4 regions of the Vibrio sp. R10-SG3-ISO3 genome follow, and region 4 is predicted to be linked to each of the others. Evidence: predicted binding sites of a transcription regulator. Region 4 holds the regulator's gene; each other region holds the start of a gene.
The links. Region 4 encodes PurR, which represses purine synthesis genes. Its sites were predicted from a motif close to TNANGNAAACGTTTNCNTNA; they were not measured.
Positions count from the first base shown of each region.

Region 1: the regulator PurR is predicted to act here: its motif matches at 1,215-1,234, upstream of purL (phosphoribosylformylglycinamidine synthase).
Region 2: the regulator PurR is predicted to act here: its motif matches at 1,755-1,774, upstream of AC6R1A_RS10645 (NCS2 family permease).
Region 3: the regulator PurR is predicted to act here: its motif matches at 1,708-1,727, upstream of purT (formate-dependent phosphoribosylglycinamide formyltransferase).

Region 1 is NZ_JCBDHE010000040.1:60,155-63,354, reverse strand. It holds gene mltF (membrane-bound lytic murein transglycosylase MltF) at 1-1,003, opposite strand, end outside; gene purL (phosphoribosylformylglycinamidine synthase) at 1,376-3,200, shown strand, end outside.
Region 2 is NZ_JCBDHE010000040.1:173,598-176,797, reverse strand. It holds gene AC6R1A_RS10655 (aminoacyl-histidine dipeptidase) at 1-805, opposite strand, end outside; gene vcdP (small protein VcdP) at 1,175-1,339, shown strand; gene AC6R1A_RS10645 (NCS2 family permease) at 1,795-3,087, shown strand.
Region 3 is NZ_JCBDHE010000042.1:98,437-101,636, reverse strand. It holds gene cdd (cytidine deaminase) at 1-216, shown strand, start outside; gene AC6R1A_RS11700 (cyclic di-GMP phosphodiesterase) at 366-1,595, opposite strand; gene purT (formate-dependent phosphoribosylglycinamide formyltransferase) at 1,783-2,958, shown strand; gene AC6R1A_RS11690 (thiopurine S-methyltransferase) at 3,071-3,200, opposite strand, start outside.
Region 4 is NZ_JCBDHE010000017.1:162,488-165,687, reverse strand. It holds gene torD (molecular chaperone TorD) at 65-772, shown strand; gene purR (HTH-type transcriptional repressor PurR) at 1,011-2,015, shown strand; cyclic di-GMP riboswitch class I at 2,191-2,299, shown strand; gene AC6R1A_RS04875 (TfoX/Sxy family DNA transformation protein) at 2,504-3,097, shown strand.

The DNA of each region.
Region 1 (3,200 bases), on a different contig from region 4:
TTGGTGATTTAGCGCGAGGGTTCCAGTGTGATTCTTGATAAGCCAGTGCTGCGACCAATCGCCAATCAAATTCATCGGAGTATTTCTTAAACAGTGGCGACCACGTCGGTAGCGTGGAATCCAACGCGCGGATAAAGGCGCGGGTATCGACGTAATCAAAGCTGTCGATATGGCCGATGTATTTCTCTTCCAGTGAGGCGAGATGCCCGGATTGTTGTAGATGACCAAAGAACTCGATCAGCAAGGCGTAGAGGCTTTCGTCTTGGCTGCGTCGTAAGAACCAGGAGATGGGCTGATCTTCGGTCAGCTCAAACGCCAGTGCCACATCGGGATAAATCCGCTGTGATAGCGAGATCTCGACCGAGTCTGCGACGGTAAATAGCAGTTCACCATCAGAGACTTGCTTGAGCAGGTCATTGACATCGACATTGGCGTCGACCTTATAGGTAAACTCCGGGTAGTCGATTTGAATCTCTCCTAACGTCGTATTGAAGTGAGAGTCACTGACAATACTTAAAACGGGCTTGCCGTCGTTCTCTTCAATGAGCTCGGCCTGTCGCTCAATCAACTGCTCTAGATTTCGTGGTCGCCACTGCCCTTTGCGATACACCAGTTGTTGACTGACGTAATAATAGGCGGGGGCAGGGCGAAATCGGCTCATGCGCTCAGGTGATTGACTGAGGCCCGCCGCGATAATATCGATCTCACCCTTTTCCAGCGCTGGGTAGAGGCTCGAAATGCGATAGGCCGGTTTCATTTCCAATTGCACACCAAGCTCGTTGGCAAATTCACGGGCGATTTCGTAATCAAGGCCTGCCGGGCCATCAGGACCAATATAATAGGAGAGCTGGTTATTGAGGGTGCCAACGCGAAGCACTCCACGTTCGCGAATTTGGTCTAATTCGCTTTTCGGCTTAGATTCAATTTGGCATCCCGTCAAAAAAAGCGCAGAAAAAAGCAGCGCGCACAAGGCTTTCAGCGGGCTAAAGTCATACTTGTTCATTAAAGAGAGTCTCATACTTCCAGTAGGGCATTTATATCAAAGTGTCATCACAAGGCAAGAAACTATCGACGGCGAAGCCGCAGAGTTCAAAAAATCATCATGTTCACCGGCCATGATGGCTCATGCTCTTCCGTACAGGGTGAGCTTGTGGACGGGACAGGAAAGAAAGGCTTTGCGGCGATTGTGCTGGCGGTATGCCGATGAAAAAAAATGACGCAAACGGTTGCGTTTGGTGTTACATCACAAAACCAATTGCTATATAATGCGCTCGCAAACGCAGAGGTGCGATTGGCATAGGTTTGAACTGTTTTTTATAACGTATTGAATTTATTCCAATATCATCTTAATCAATTGCATAAGAGACCTAAGCACATGAGAATTTTGCGTGGCTCCCCAGCTCTTTCTGAGTTTCGTGTTAACAAACTAGTAGAACTTTGTCGTGAACAAGACCTGCCTGTGACAGGTATTTACGCTGAGTTTATGCACTTTGCTGACCTTACCGCAGATCTGTCTGACGCTGAACTAGCAAAGCTAGAAAAGTTGTTGACCTACGGCCCAACGATCGAAGAGCACGCACCTGAAGGTCTTTTGTTGCTTGTGACTCCTCGTCCGGGCACCATCTCTCCTTGGTCTTCTAAATCCACCGACATTGCCCATAACTGTGGCCTTTCAAGCGTTAAGCGTCTAGAGCGTGGTACGGCATACTACATTGAATCATCGGTGGCGTTAAACGACGCACAAGTGGATGCGGTGAAAGCACTCATCCATGACCGCATGATGGAATCCGTATTTACTCAGCTTGATGCTGCCTCTGCACTGTTTAGCGTTGCTGAACCTAAGCCTGTTGCTCACGTTGATATTCTTGCGGGCGGTCGTCTTGCGCTTGAAGAGGCAAACGTTTCCTTGGGCTTGGCACTGGCGGAAGATGAAATTGACTACCTAGTAGAAAACTTCACTAAACTGGGTCGCAACCCGAACGACATCGAACTGATGATGTTTGCTCAAGCAAACTCAGAGCACTGTCGTCATAAAATCTTTAACGCAGACTGGACGATCGACGGTGTTGATCAAGAGAAGTCGCTGTTTAAGATGATCAAGAACACATTTGAAACGACACCTGATCATGTTTTGTCTGCTTACAAAGATAACGCAGCAGTCATGACGGGTTCAAAAGTAGGTCGTTTCTTCCCAGAACCTGATACTCGTCAATACACCTACCACCACGAAGACGCGCACATCCTAATGAAGGTTGAGACGCACAACCACCCAACCGCTATCTCGCCTTGGCCAGGTGCGTCTACCGGTTCTGGTGGTGAGATTCGTGACGAAGGTGCAACGGGTATTGGCGGCAAGCCTAAAGCCGGTCTGGTTGGTTTTACTACCTCTAACCTACGTATTCCAGGTTTTGAACAGCCATGGGAAACCGATTTTGGTAAGCCAGGTCGTATCGTTAACGCCCTTGATATCATGCTAGAAGGCCCTCTAGGTGGCGCGGCGTTCAACAACGAATTTGGTCGTCCAAACCTACTGGGTTACTTCCGTACTTACGAAGAGAAAGTGACCTCTCATGCGGGTGAAGAGATCCGTGGTTACCACAAGCCAATCATGATTGCTGGTGGTATGGGTAATATCCGTGACGAGCACGTTCAGAAGAAAGAGATCCCTGTGGGTGCAAAACTCATCGTACTGGGTGGTCCTGCGATGAACATTGGTCTTGGCGGTGGTGCGGCCTCTTCAATGGCGTCAGGTCAGTCTGCGGAAGATCTTGACTTTGCTTCTGTACAGCGTGAAAACCCAGAGATGGAGCGTCGTTGTCAGGAAGTGATCGACCGTTGTTGGCAGCTTGGTGAGAGCAACCCAATCGCGTTTATCCACGATGTGGGTGCAGGCGGTATCTCAAATGCACTACCAGAGCTGTGTGATGATGGCGAACGTGGTGGTTTATTCCAGCTACGCGACGTACCAAACGACGAGCTGAGCATGAGCCCACTTGAGATCTGGTGTAACGAATCTCAAGAGCGTTACGTAATGGCAGTGGCGCCAGAGAATATGGAAGTATTCGATGCCATCTGTAAGCGTGAACGTGCGCCTTACGCGGTGGTCGGTGTGGCTACTGAAGAGCGTCATCTAACACTAGAAGATTCTCACTTCGACAACACGCCAATCGATATGCCAATGGACATCTTGTTGGGTAAAA
Region 2 (3,200 bases), on a different contig from region 4:
TAACAAACGCTTCGCGTGGAATTGCATTACGCAGGCTACCACCACGGAATTCAATCAGGCGCAAATCCAGTTCGCTTGCGTGACCTGCTAGGAATCGAGCGAGGAGTTTGTTGGCATTACCGCGTCCAGTGTGGATATCACAGCCTGAGTGTCCGCCTTTTAAGCCTTTAAGAATAAGCTGTCGGGTCACATAGCCCGCGGGCAGAGCTTCGCGTTGGATCTCGAACGTCATTTCACCGTCGATACCACCGGCACAACCCATGTACACTTCACCCTCTTGCTCAGAATCGGTATTAAGCAGAATGTCGCCTTCTAACCAACCCGCTTCAAGACCAAATGCGCCAGTCATGCCTGCTTCTTCATCAATCGTCAGCAGCACTTCTAGTGGCCCGTGTTTAATGTCATTGGACGCCAATACCGCGAGACAAGACGCCATACCAATGCCGTTGTCCGCACCCAAAGTTGTGCCTTTGGCGGTGACCCACTCACCATCAATATAAGGTTGGATCGGGTCTTGGGTAAAATCATGATCCGTGTCTTCGTTTTTCTGCGGCACCATATCAATGTGAGCCTGCAGAACCACACCTTTTTTATTCTCCATCCCTTTGGTCGCCGGTTTTTTGATGAAGACGTTGCCGGTTGGATCGCGTTTGACTTCTAGGCCTTGATCGGTCGCCCAATCAATGATCATTTGCGCTAGGGCTTCTTCGTGTTTCGATGGGTGAGGAATGGAGCAAATCTTGTCGAAAAACTGCCACAAAGGCGCTGGTGACAAGCTGCTAATTTCAGAATGGAACTCAGACACGGATAACTCCTTATAATGAGAGATGGCAAATATTGTCTTATGCACCAAATGATGAGTAGCACAAACATCCAAACTTGCCGATTTGATGTTGGTCAGAATAGCACTCTCAAGATCGATACCCAAGTGAGTTGATGCAAACTGCAGCGAAAAGTGCCTACCTCTCTATCGACGGGATATTCAATGATGTGATTATCAATCTGACAGATTAACTTAGATGTTAGTGATTTTTATGTAATTAAATTACAGTTTAGGTTTAATTTGAATCAGTAGTCGCAATTTTTGTGACTTTTGTCACTTTTGGTGTTGTAATTTAATTTCTATAAGGTATATTTGTAACCACTTCGGCAGCGAAGTAAAAACGCTCAAAGGATGAGTCCGAGTTATCGCCTCCAAGGAACTGAGAAATCAATCATTGTAATGTGTTTAATTGATTTAGAAGGTGATGTTATGAAAGGTTTACCAAGTGCAGCGTTCTGGCTAAACAAATCTGTTTATACAGGAAGCTTTACTTACCCCACTAGCTTTGGTTACTAACACTGAAAGCTTGTTTATCTCGAACGTTATGTTCACCCCCTAATATTGGAATATATTTGCAGCGCCGTTTTCGCTGACATGATTCAACCGCCACTCATTTTGAGTGGCGTTTTTTTATCCGCCAACTCACCGATTTCTCCTTATTAATGCCATTCTCTGCATATTATGCACATAAGCACGTGTTACTCAGGTTACAAACTGCCGTTCTGGATTTGGAAGTTTACAACATGGTACAAAAGTTCACCGCCTGAATGATGATGTCTTTTCTTTCTATCTTTATGAATTTTCTTTGTTTTTGTTTTGTTTGTGGCTCTTTTATAGCGATAGGTTGCCCATTTACAACCCGAAATATTGATTAGAGTCATAATTCTATCTGGAATTTACTATTTGATGACTTTATAATTCCGCCAATCGATTACGCAACCGTTTACTTTTTACCCTTTTAGGATTCGATCATGTTCGAAAAACTGTTCAAACTCAGTGAAAATGGCACGAATGTCAAAACTGAGATCATTGCCGGTGTGACCACATTCCTGACAATGGCTTACATCATTTTTGTCAACCCAGCGATGCTGGCCGATGCAGGGATGGACAAGGGCGCTGTCTTTGTTGCGACCTGTTTAGCCGCTGCGATTGGCTGTTTTATCATGGGCTTTGTCGCTAACTACCCGATTGCATTGGCGCCAGGTATGGGCCTCAACGCGTTTTTCACTTATGGCGTTGTTTTGGGTATGGGCCACTCATGGCAAGTCGCGCTCGGTGCGGTGTTTATCTCTGGTTTGATCTTCATGGCGCTTTCGGTATTCAAAATCCGTGAGTGGATCATCAACTCCATCCCATTGTCGCTGCGCACGGGTATCTCTGCGGGTATTGGTCTATTCCTTGCGTTTATCGGCCTACAAAACTCAGGCATCGTCGTTGATAATCCAGCGACCTTGGTCGGCTTGGGCCACATCACAAACCTAGCGCCAGCCTTGGCCGCCTTGGGCTTTTTCTTGACCATCGGTTTGGTGTACCGCGGCGTTCGTGGCGCTGTGATGATCGCGATCCTTATTATCACCGCACTTGGTCTATTGGTAGGTGATGTGCAGTGGGGCGGAGTGATGTCGACACCACCAAGCATTGCGCCGACCTTTATGGAAATGAACATTGCAGACGTGTTTGAAGTGGGCATGATCTCAGTGGTCTTTGCTTTCTTGTTTGTTGATCTCTTTGATACGGCGGGTACGCTGGTGGGTGTTGCAACTAAGGCGAACTTCATCAAAGAAGACGGTAAACTACCACGTTTGAACAAAGCACTATTGGCGGACTCAACAGCAACGTCAATGGGCGCGGTACTCGGTACCTCAAGCACCACGTCTTACGTAGAGTCTACGGCAGGGGTTGCGGCAGGCGGTCGTACTGGTTTAACGGCGGTGGTTGTTGGCGTGCTGTTCTTGTTGGCACTGTTCTTCTCGCCTTTGGCTGGCATGATTCCTCCATACGCGACCGCTGGCGCACTGTTCTACGTAGCGATTCTAATGATGTCTGGCTTGGTCAGCATCGATTGGCGTGATCTAACAGAAGCGGCGCCGGTTGTGGTGACGTGTCTGCTGATGCCACTGACTTACTCAATCGCAGAAGGTATTGCACTGGGCTTTATCTCTTACGCTGCAATTAAGTTACTGAGTGGTAAAGGACGCGACGTGTCTGTGAGCGTTTGGGTACTGTCGGCAGTCTTCTTACTGAAGTACGTCTTCGCTGGTTAATCACAAACATTGAATCAACAACGCCACAGCGCTTTCGCTGTGGCGTTGTTTTATAGAGAATATAATTCGCCATTGGTATTGGCCCCCGCTTCCGGTAAAATAATCGTTTGCGT
Region 3 (3,200 bases), on a different contig from region 4:
CTCGGTGCGTACGCTGAAAACGCTGCGTTCAACCCAAGCTTGCCACCACTGCAAGTCGCGTTAATTCAACTGTTGATGGCCGGTAAATCCTTCAGCGACATTGAATCTGGTGCCTTGGCAGAGATGGCCGAAGGCGGAATCAGCCACCTCGCCGACACGCAAGCGACCCTTGAAGTATTAGGACCAGATATTCCGCTGACCTATCTTGCGATCTAAGCTTTAGCGCCGACAAATTGTGCTCGATAAAAAAGCGCCTTTTATCCACATAACGTGAGTAAAAGGCGCTTTTTCTGTTTACGGTGGCAGTGTTGTCTGCGAAGACCTATTCTGCCTACAACGAAAAGTAGCGGCTCACTATCGATGCATCAAACGTCAAAGAACGGCGTCGCATCCACTTCTAGCTGACTTGGCGCAATCGCTTTGGCAATCTTGACGCTGCTGCGCTTGAGATCGACAAAAGCCACATCAACATAACGCTTGTTCTTACGCGAGTAAAAGCACTTCACTTCCGGTTTCAGCGGCTCAGATTCATTGGATGTCCAGACGATGCCCACTCGCCCATCACTGAGTTCGACTAACGCCCCCACTGGGTACATACCGATACAGTTGATGAACTTATACACCAAGTCACGATCGAGGTGATTGGGCGTGAGGCTCAATAGAATTTTAAACGCCTCTGCCGAGCTCATTCCGCGCTTGTAGACGCGATCCGCGGTGAGGGCATCGTAGATATCCACAATGCAACTCATGCGACCGTGCAGTGGAATTTCATCCCCTTTAAGGCCATTCGGGTAGCCGTTGCCGTCCAGTTTTTCGTGATGCATCAGACAGACATCACGGCTCACATCACTGAGCCCAGTCACGGACATGATCATATCTTTCGCAAACACTTGATGAAGCTTCATGTGCTCAAATTCTTCCGGTGTTAAGCGTGCCGGTTTGTGCAGCACCTTATCACACACCTTCACTTTGCCCACATCATGAATAATGCCGCCGATCGCCATCTCTTTGAGCATCTCTCTTGGCAATTGCAGATGTTTACCAAAGGTCACCAATAAGGTGGCCACATTGACCGAATGCTCCAATAGATACTCGTCCTTGTTGCGCAGCGCTGAAACACATTGCAGCGCATCGGAGTCCACCAGCGCCGATTCAATCAAATCTTCCGCCCAATCATCAAACTCATCGACATGGACCGTTTTACCATCAAAAGTTTGGGTCAATACGCGATGAGCGAGCCCTTTGGCTTCACGAATAATATTGCTCGCTTTCTTCTGCATGGAAAAACGGCTTTTGGCTTTACGCTTAACTGCCTCGGTCTTCACCGATTCTACCGCCGCAGGTGGCGAAATGTTGTGCGAGTCATCGAATGGCTGTTGCACGGGTTTAAAAGTGCAACCTTTAGCAGACAAACTTTCGTCAACCCAAGCGAATTGGATACCATTTTTGATCAGTTGATTGACGGCTTGCTCTGACGGCACGCGCCCAGCATTTGCTAGGTTCACCTTTTTGTTGTCTTCCAGTGCGGTGACAAACATACCGACGGTTAGAGTGTCGATTGGAATTTTGATGGAATTATTAGGATCGTATTGCATTCTTATTTGATGATTACTCTACAACAAGTCACTTTAATATTATAACTCTGATTTATGCTACATGCCCAACAAATACATGCAAGAGTCCTAATATAAGTCACAAAATTGAGATAGACGCAAACGTTTGCCTTTTGAGATCTATCCTCGTATGATCAGCGCCAAATTCTACATCTCTAAAAGGTTGATTATGTTTGGTACAGCGACTCGTCAAAATGCAACGCGTGTTCTTCTCCTCGGCTCAGGTGAACTGGGTAAGGAAGTCGCCATTGAGTGTCAGAGACTGGGCTTAGAAGTCATCGCGTGTGACCGCTATGAAGATGCCCCTGCTATGCAAGTCGCGCATCGCAGTTACACACTAGACATGCTTGACGGCGACGCGCTGCAAGCCATCATCGACAAAGAGCAGCCTCACTATGTCGTGCCAGAAATTGAAGCGATCGCAACCGACAAGCTGGTGGAGCTTGAAGCGCGTGGTCTCAATGTCGTGCCGAGTGCGAAAGCCACACAGTTGACCATGAACCGCGAAGGCATTCGCCGCTTAGCCGCAGAAACACTCTCTCTGACCACCTCTCCATACCGATTTGCCGACAACTATGACGAATTCACCGCAGCGATTGAAGCGGTCGGTCTGCCATGCGTGTGCAAGCCTGTGATGAGTTCATCGGGTAAGGGACAAAGCGTCATTAAGACAGATGCAGACATCGAAAAAGCCTGGGCATACGCTCAAGATGGCGGCCGCACTGGCGCAGGTCGCGTGATTGTTGAAGGCTTTATTGATTTTGATTACGAAATCACCCTACTGACGGTACGCGCCGTTGACGGCGTTCATTTCTGCGCCCCAATTGGCCATCGCCAAGAAGATGGCGATTACCGTGAGTCTTGGCAGCCACAAATCATGTCGGATAAGGCGCTAAAAGCGGCGCAGCATGCGGCGCAAAGCGTTGTCGATGCATTAGGCGGCTACGGCATTTTTGGTGTCGAACTCTTTATCAAAGGCGACACGGTGATTTTCAATGAAGTTTCGCCGCGCCCACACGATACCGGCCTGGTCACTTTGATGTCACAAGACAGTTCAGAGTTCGCACTGCATGTCCGCGCGTTTACCGGCATGCCAATCAGCAGCATCACTCAATACGGCCCTGCCGCGTCTGCCGTCGTGTTAGGTCAAGGCACCTCACAAGACATCCGTTTTGAAGGCATGCAACAGGCACTCAGCGCGCCTCAAACCCAGCTGCGTTTATTCGGTAAACCTGATATTAACGGTCGCCGCCGTCTTGGCGTTGCGATTACACGCCGTGACAGCATTGAGCAAGCCATCGAGAGCGCCGTCGACGCAGCCAGTAAGATCAAGGTGATTTACTGATAGGTGCACGCCTGCCTCTACACGCCTGCCTCTATTTAAGTAATAAAAAACTCTGGTCCGAAATGGCCAGAGTTTTTTATTTTCGCCGATTGTCAGAGTTCCGGTCGTCGACTCATGATGGCGCCTGAATCAAATAGACCTCTTCGGCAAAGCGTGACAAACCGCGCTTCGCAATTTTTGGATGGCGCTCGTCGGCATCATCTCGATAGAGCTTAGTCACTTGATACCCCTCAAACAGGGTA
Region 4 (3,200 bases):
GGTTGACCGCTGTTCATTTTTATCCGTTAGACTTAACGGCATCTGATTCAGTTGAGAGCCCATCATGCCAGAGACACCTAACGCCCAGATTTCCGACCCTTTATCTCCCGCCGAAAAAGAGCAGCGCGCCTTTGATGAGCAACGCGCCGAGCTCTACTGGTGGTTTTCGAGCGTGTTTGCCAAAGAGCTCTCAGAGCAAGAGCTGGCCCAATATCATTCGGTGGACACACGTACCTTTCTGACGGGACTTGCACAAACCCCTGAGCTTAACGTAGCCGCAGACAGGCTCATCGATGCATTGAACCGATTGCAAGACAGGCCAGATGCTCAGTTGGAACTATCAGCCGACTATTGCGACCTGTTTTTAAAATCCGACCGAGACAGCGCGTTGCCTTACGCCTCTGTCTACTTAGATGAATCCGGACTGCTCAATGGGGAGCCCGCCAAACAGATGGACACTCTGCTCCAACAACATGGCGTGGCCGTGCATTCAGGGCTCAATGAACCTTCTGATCATCTCGCGATAGAGTTGGATTTTTTAGGTAACCTGATTGTGCGCGGCGCTCATGCAGCAGAGCAGACGGCAGGCGACACGCATCTCGCCTACCAAGAGCAAGCCGATTTTATTGAGCAGCATCTACTCCCTTGGATTGAGAGGTTTGCCGAGCGCTGCCAGCGCCTCGACACATTCGGCTTCTATGCGGCGCTGTCGTCGCTATTGTGCGCGTTCATTCAATTGGATAAAGCCTACCTGCAAGGCGATAGCGATTAAGCCCATACAAAAGGTGTGGCGAGATCCCAAAGGCGGGTTTTTTATTTGCCCAAATCGACGTTGCGGACTACAATCCGGTCCGCAAACGATAAAACTAATAAATACAAACCGCTTTTTGAGGGCGGTTTTTGTGTTTCTGATACTTTCTGTCTACATACTCTAAACTTTGTATAGACTTTACTTTTATAGACTTAACTTTTCATAGAATAGTAGGCAGTCATCGACAGGACAAAACCATATGGCCACGATTAAAGACGTCGCTCGCTTAGCGGGTGTCTCGACCACCACTGTATCCCATGTGATCAACAAAACACGCTTTGTCGCTGAAGCCACGCAAGAAAAAGTGATGGAAGCGGTTCAAGAGTTGAACTATGCCCCAAGTGCCGTTGCACGCAGCCTGAAATGTAACTCGACACGCACAATAGGCATGCTGGTTACTCAATCGACCAACCTTTTCTTCTCGGAAGTGATCGACGGGGTTGAGAGCTACTGCTACCGTCAAGGCTACACCTTGATCTTGTGTAACACTGGCGGCATCTACGAGAAACAACGTGACTACATTCGCATGCTGGCGGAAAAGCGCGTTGATGGCATCTTAGTGATGTGTTCAGATTTGACCGAAGAGTTGAGCGAAATGCTTGACCGTCATAAAGACATCCCTAAGGTGGTGATGGATTGGGGCCCGGAAAGCTCACAAGCCGATAAAATCATCGACAACTCGGAAGAAGGCGGCTACCTCGCAACAAAATACCTGATTGATCACGGCCACAAGCGCATTGCTTGCTTGAGTGGGCATTTTGAAAAAGCGGCCTGCCAAGAACGCATCCAAGGCTTTAAGCGCGCAATGAACGAGTCGGGTTTGAGCGTCAACGAAGATTGGATCTTAGAAGGTAACTTTGAGTGCGATACCGCCGTGCTTGCCGCGGACAAAATCGTCGCCATGGACGAAAAGCCAACCGCAGTATTCTGTTTCAACGATACGATGGCGCTCGGTTTGATGAGCCGTTTACAGCAAAAAGGCATTCGTATTCCAGAAGACATGTCGGTCATTGGTTATGACAACATTGAGCTAGCCGAGTACTTTTCACCACCGCTAACGACGGTTCACCAGCCGAAGCGCCGTGTGGGTAAAAACGCATTTGAGATTTTGCTCGAACGTATTAAAGACAAAGAGCATGAAAAACGTATTTTTGAAATGCACCCAGAAATCGTCGAGCGCGATACCGTGGCGACGGTGAAATAGACCAACGAACAAGTTCAGCACATCACATCGACTAGCCCAGCGAGAATACTTCTCATCCGCTGGGCTTTATTCTCTCGGTAACACCCCTCTATTTTATGAACTAAGATCACATTTAACCCATCAAAACGTGATGTTTAGCCCATAAATTATTTATGCTTATTATGTTCGACGAATGCCACGAACAGGGCAAACCATTTCGAAAGGATGGGACGCAAAGCTTCCGGCCTGTTGCAGCCACTCAACTATTTCAACGTTGATGACTGCTTGGTAGCGGGGTTGCCGATGGCAAATGTGCACTTCGTAATTCTTTATCAAAAGCAAAGAATACAATGAGTTAAACGTTGCGCGCGCATTATGCGCTCACACCGTGAGTAGGATTATTCTTTTATGAGCCAGAATGACACCCTACTGACACAAAACCTGCATATTTTTGCTAATCTCTCGGACCTGAATTTGGTGGCGTATTGTAATACACCGAGAATAACAGCATGGATAAACCAATTTTAAAAGACTCAATGGGATTGTTTGAACCATTGGGCAAGATCAAGTCTCGCTCAATGTTTGGTGGATTCGGAATCTTCGCTGATGACACCATGTTTGCCCTCGTGGTAAATGACAAACTTCACATACGCGCCGACGACTCGTTGGCCCAACAGTTTAATGCTCAGGGACTCGAGCCATACGTGTATAAAAAGCGTGGTTTCCCTGTGGTCACCAAATACTACGCCCTTGGCCATGACTGGGATCAGGATGTCGCTCAGACTATTGCGATGGCAAACACTGCACTAGAGGCGGCCAACAAAGACAAGCAGCGTCAAACCAACGCCAGACCAACGCGCCTGAAAGATCTGCCGAACTTGCGTCTAGCGACCGAGCGAATGCTCAAGAAAGCGGGTATCGACAGTGTCTCCCGTTTGGAGCAGACGGGCGCAGTGGAAGCGTATAAAGCGATTCGTTCCACACACTCTGCCGACGTCAGCATCGACCTGCTGTGGGCACTTGAGGGGGCAATTAAAGGCACGCACTGGTCTGTGGTCCCTCAAGCAAGACGCGACGAGCTCCTGAATCAGCTGCAAAGCTAGTCAGCGATAGCGTTCAGTAATTCCAATCCCCGTCTCAAGCCAGCCCAACACCGCTGGCTTGAGACGTTTTTAGCCGATGCTTTTCTAGCGTTTCCATTCCTTC